Prolixibacter sp. NT017: one gene and its partner. The protein of the gene in region 2 interacts with the protein of the main gene of each other region in a pairwise test. Links are inferred from orthologs where the notes say so. Each region holds a gene or a part of one and is shown on either strand. Other genes may lie near its edges.

Evidence for each region.
Region 1: the proteins of GJU87_RS20575 (region 2) and ftsA interact in binary tests that used the Escherichia coli proteins (3 or more experiments, as listed by UniProt). The link is inferred for Prolixibacter sp. NT017 from one-to-one orthologs.

Annotation. Positions count from the first base shown.
Region 1 is NZ_BLAV01000001.1:4,855,370-4,858,271, forward strand. What follows is about bases 25-2,853. They hold ftsA (cell division protein FtsA), read left to right. Parts: upstream 25-683; coding sequence 684-2,024; downstream 2,025-2,853. Other genes in these bases: GJU87_RS20190 (cell division protein FtsQ/DivIB), read left to right, coding at 25-677; ftsZ (cell division protein FtsZ), read left to right, coding at 2,058-2,853. Also shown: more of GJU87_RS20190, read left to right, coding at 1-24; more of ftsZ, read left to right, coding at 2,854-2,902. UniProt on the Escherichia coli protein: Essential cell division protein that assists in the assembly of the Z ring. May serve as the principal membrane anchor for the Z ring.
Region 2 is NZ_BLAV01000001.1:4,962,957-4,965,866, reverse strand. The notes cover bases 32-2,868. They hold GJU87_RS20575 (rod shape-determining protein), read right to left. Parts: upstream 2,043-2,868; coding sequence 1,020-2,042; downstream 32-1,019. Other genes in these bases: purH (bifunctional phosphoribosylaminoimidazolecarboxamide formyltransferase/IMP cyclohydrolase), read right to left, coding at 2,081-2,868; mreC (rod shape-determining protein MreC), read right to left, coding at 131-964; mreD (rod shape-determining protein MreD), read right to left, coding at 32-141. Outside these bases: more of mreD, read right to left, coding at 1-31; more of purH, read right to left, coding at 2,869-2,910. UniProt on the Escherichia coli protein: Forms membrane-associated dynamic filaments that are essential for cell shape determination. Acts by regulating cell wall synthesis and cell elongation, and thus cell shape.

The sequences.
Region 1 (2,902 bases), 110 kb from region 2 along the record:
CGCGAAAATACAAGCAGACGCGTTGTGTCGGGCTGGTGGTCGATGTGAGTGATTCGGCTCAATACCGGTTCATCGACAATGATGATGTGGAGAAGTGGATTCAAAAGAAATATAACGGGGTTTTTGGTAAGCGACTAGATTCCATCAACACGAGAACGATTGAAGACGGTCTGGAAAAGTTGCAGGCCATCGGCAAGGCTCAGGTATATACGACTTTGTCGAGCAATACCGGTGAAAAAGGTGGTTCGCTGGTGGTACATATCGAGCAGCGTCGTCCCATTTTCAGGGTGTTTACCAGCGGTTTGGATTACTATATGGATAAGGAAGGAAATGTGATGAATTGGACGCCTAAATATACGGCAAGGGTTATCCTGGTGGGCGGTTCGGTTTCCCGGAAATTTGCCAGAGAGACCTTGGTCCCGTTGGTGTCGTACATCGATTCGGATGATTTCCTGAAAGCGCAGATTGACCAGATTTACGTGGATGATGACAGCGATTTGACAATGATTCCACGGATTGGGGATCAAGAAATTGAATTTGGAAAAGCCGATGATTACCGGATTAAGTTCCGGAATTTGAAGGCACTATATACCGAAGGTTTTCGACACGGAGGATGGTCGAAATACAAAACCATTAACCTCAAATACAGAAATCAGATAGTGTGCACAGAAAAATAACTTCCTATGAGTTCAATGAAAGAAATGACCGCTGCAGTAGATATAGGTACTGCGAAAACGACTGCCATCATTGGTCGCTATACCATTGATCGGAAACTGGAGGTCGTTGGCTATGGAAGTACGGATACCCGCGGTGTCAGGAATGGCGTTGTGGTGAATATTGAAGAAGCCGGACAGTCGATACGGGAAGCGGTGGATGTAGCTTGCCGCGGATTGAAACTGAAAGTTCGTAGCATTTATGCCGGTTTGTCGGGACAGAAGATTCGTACCCGGTCGGCCAGCGGCTACCGGATGATTGATAAGGACGGTGAAGTAACCCGTGAGCTGGTGTCATCGTTGTACGAAGAAGTGGGCCGCTACTCCCTTCAACCGGGAGAGAAAATATTTCATGTGGTTCCTCAGGAATTCATTGTGGATGGAGAAATGGGAATTCAGCAGCCTGTTGGGATGGCCGGTAATCGCATCGATGCGATGTTCAATCTCATTTTGGCTCCCGATTCTTACCGCATCAACCTTCGTCGTTGTGCCGAGAAAGCTGGTTTCGAGCTAGCTGGTGTATTTGTCAATCCTTTTGTGCAGGGAGAGGCTTATCTCACCGAAGACGAGAAAGAAGCCGGTGTTGTTTTAGTCGATTTTGGTGCCGGAACGACGGGCGTTTCGGTATATTATGAGAATAGACTCCGACTGGCCGCAGAACTGCCTTTTGGTGGCGCCGTGGTTACCCGCGATATAAAAGAAGGATGCAACATTATCGCCCGGCACGCTGAGCTCCTGAAGGTACAGTTTGGAAGAGCACTGGCTGAGCTGGCACCCGACAATAAAGTCGTGCAGATTCCCGAATCGGACGGATGGCCTGCCAAGGAAGTGAGTTTCAAGAACCTTTCTCATATCATTCAGGCCCGGATGGAAGAAATTCTGGAAGGTATCAGTTACCAGATCGAATCAACGGGACTGATGCATAAGCTAGGGGCAGGAATCGTGATAACCGGAGGTGGAGCAGGAATGGCCGATATGGAGAAGCTCATCAGCTTTAAAACTGGTCTGGATGTTCGTTTTGGACGCCCGGTGATTCCGATGAAAGAACTGCTCTTTGCTGAACAAGTCAATGGCCCGGAAGCCGCTAATATTCTTGGTCTGTTGGTGAAGGGATTGAAGAAGCGCGAAGGAATGCGCAACGTCGACGCGATGGTTATTCATGAAGACGAGGAAGAGGAAAGACCGACCAACCATCGTCAGCAACACAAACAGAACGGAGGCAGCTTCAAAGGTGTCTTCAACAATCTGTTTGAAAAAGCCCGGGATGGTCTCGGAAACCTGATCTCGGATGAAGATATGGAAATGAACTAGACTACGAGGTAAAACAACCAAAAGCAATACGGTATGTCATCAGAAGAAGATCTGCTCAATTTTGGTTTTAAGCATAACCAGGATTCCATTATTAAAGTCATAGGTGTTGGTGGAGGCGGTGGAAACGCGCTGAACTACATGTACCGGAATGGAATCAGCGGCGTCGATTTCATCATTTGCAACACCGATGCGCAGGCGCTGGAGAATAGTCCTGTTCCCGTAAAGGTTCAGCTGGGAGTCTCGCTGACCGAAGGTCGTGGTGCCGGGAACAAGCCTGAACAAGGTGAGCAGGCCGCTATCGAAAACCTGGCTGATATCCGGAAGGTGCTGGCGAACAATACCCGGATGGTGTTTATTACTGCCGGGATGGGTGGTGGAACCGGAACGGGTGCTGCCCCGGTAATTGCTCAGCTGGCCCGCGAAATGGATATTCTGACGATTGCGGTCGTGACGCTTCCGTCGGAAAAAGAGGGAAAAAGGCGTTTTGAGCAGGCGATGGCCGGGGTGAACAAACTGAAGAAATTTGTCGATAGCTTGTTGGTGATCAGCAATGAGAATCTGCATAAGATTTACGGCGATCTGCCCGCATCTAAAGCATTCGCCCAGGCGGATAATATTCTGGCTACAGCCGTGAAAGGTTGTGCCGAGATCATCACCCTGCATGGTAATATCAACATTGATTTTGCCGATGTGAATACCGTGATGCGTGGCAGTGGCGTCTTCATTATGGGGTCGGGAATTGCCGATGGAGAGGACCGGGCCATGCGGGCGGTGAAGGAAGCGTTGATTTCTCCGCTTCTGGATAGCAATGACATTTACGGAACGGAAAACATTCTGCTGAATATTACTTCCGGAGACGAGGAAATCCTGATGGGTGA
Region 2 (2,910 bases):
ATCGAACGGCAGCAATAGAATGAAAAGAATATAGATGAATGGAGAATACATTCCCCCCAATTGCACATTGTTGATGAGCAGGACCTGAACCAGGACCAGCACAACATACATAATGCCGTATTTCAGAATATCATTGATCATTTTCGTCCGTTGATTCGAGCTTCAGTATTTCGTCGCGTGTTTTGTTCTGAATAACATCCACATACACCAGGTTCTTGAAATCGACCGAAAGGTTAACCGTGATTTTGTAGAAATTACTACCTCCCTGGAGTGAATAATCAGAAACCGTCCCCAACATCAATCCTTCCGGGAAGATGGCCGAATAACCACTCGTCACAATGGTATCGCCTTTGGCTACATCCACATGAAAAGGAATCTCATCGAGTTCGGCTTTGCGGTAATCATCACCATTCCACGTAAGCGAACCAAAGTAATTGTTACGCTTGATCTTTGCACTAATCTTCAACCGGTTGTTCAGGAGCGAAATAACGGTACAGTAATTTTTCGACACGTTCGTTACCACACCGACCACACCATTGCTGGAAACCACTCCCATATCGGGTTTTATTCCATGCCGCGAACCTTTATTCAGCAAAATATAATTATGAACCCGGTTCACCGAATTGTTAATCACCTTGGCAGTGAGGAAGAAAAAGTTTTGCTGATACAGTGAATCTTGTTGCGGAGCATCGTTCCCTATCTTCGAAAGCTCCTCGCGCATCAACTCCGAGCGTAACTTGGCATTTTCTTCAGCCAATTCATCGTTGAGTTGTTTCAAGGAAAAATACTGCGCAATCCCCCAATAACCGTCATAAATGCTTCCGGTTAACTGGTTACTGGAACTCATAAATTTGACACGTTGATAATTATTGTACTTCACGATCATCATGATGGACAGCACTTCCAGAAATACGAATAAAAACACGACGTGGTACTTAGCCAGAAAACGTAGTAAACTCCTCATAGGCAAAAAAGGGAGGAATATACTCCTCCCTGGTCCGCGTTAATTTTATTTCATGTTAACGAAGAAGAAATGAGAATTTGTCCACATTCTTCAGTGCAATTCCGGTTCCTCTGGCCACAGCCCGCAACGGGTCTTCAGCAATATGGAACGGAATATTAATCTTATCGGACAGGCGTTTGTCGAGTCCGCGCAGCAATGCACCACCACCTGCCAGCCAAATACCGCGGTTCACGATATCGGCATACAACTCCGGCGGAGTTTGCTCCAATGCACTCAATATAGCTGTTTCAATCTTCGAAATCGATTTTTCCAGACAATGCGCAATTTCCTGGTAAGATACCGGAACTTCGATGGGCAATGCCGTCATTTGGTTCGGTCCCTGGATAATAAAATCCGATGGTGCATCCTCTAACTCAGACAATGCAGCGCCTACGTTGATTTTGATCTCCTCTGCCGTACGCTCGCCAATCTTAATGTTGTGCTGGTGACGCATGTACTCCATGATGTCGCCGGTCAGGTCGTCACCCGCAATACGGATGGACTTGTTCGTCACAATTCCGCCAAGCGAGATAACGGCAATCTCGGTAGTACCACCACCGATATCGACAATCATATTTCCCTCGGGTGCTTCTACATCGAGGCCGATACCAATAGCGGCCGCCATCGGTTCGTAAATCATGTAAACTTCGCGTCCGCCGGCATGTTCCGACGAGTCGCGTACCGCCCTGATCTCCACTTCGGTTGAGCCGGACGGGATACAAACTACCATTTTTAATGCCGGTGAAAACAAACGGCTTTTCGGATGAATCATTTTAATCATCCCTCTGATCATCTGTTCTGCCGCGTTAAAATCAGCAATCACCCCGTCGCGTAACGGACGGATTGTTTTCAGATTCGCGTGTGTTTTCCCCTGCATCTGCCTTGCCTTCTCCCCGATGGCGACCATTTTTTCGGTTTTCATATCGATGGTCACGATCGATGGTTCATCAACAACAATTTTATCATTATGAATAATGATGGTATTGGCCGTACCAAGGTCGATGGCAATTTCCTGGGTAAGAAACGAGAATAGGCCCATACGTATACGTGTCTTAGTTCATTTATTGTTAATACTTCTCAATGTTTAAAATGCCGGATTCCGGTTACAACCATCGCCATATCATGCGCGTCGCAGAATTCGATGGAGTCTTTATCCCGGATTGATCCCCCCGGCTGAATCACACAATCGATCCCCTCGTTATGTGCAATTTCTACCGAGTCGGCAAATGGAAAGAACGCATCAGATGACATCACAGCGCCCTTCAAATCAAAACCAAACGATTTTGCTTTTTCAATGGCATGCTTCAGTGCATCCACCCGGGAAGTTTCGCCAACACCACTCGCCAGCAGTTGTTTTCCCTTAGCTAGAACGATCGTATTCGATTTTGATTGTTTAACCAAGCGATTTGCAAACAATAAATCTTCCACCTGTTCTACTGTAGGTACTTTTTTCGTTACCGGCTGCAACTCTTCGGCTACTTCCCGTTTCCTGTCTTTTTCCTGCACAATCACTCCATTCAGCACACTCCGGAATTGTACATCCGACATCTTCGCCTCTTTCCTAATCAGGATGATACGGTTCTTCTTACTCTCCAAAATTTCGAGTGCTTCCGCTGAATATGCAGGAGCAATAATTACCTCAAAGAAAATCTTGTTCGCTTCGGCAGCGGTAGCCGCATCTACTTCCCGGTTGGTAATTAAAATTCCACCAAAAGCAGATACCGGATCACCGGCCAATGCGTCTTTCCATGCTTCTACAAGATTCTCGCGGCTGGCACATCCGCAGGCGTTGTTGTGTTTTAGGATAGCAAATGTCGTGTCGTCATACTCGTCAATCAAACTGACGGCTGCATCGATATCCAGCAAATTGTTGTATGAAATCTCCTTGCCGTGAAGCTGCTCGAACA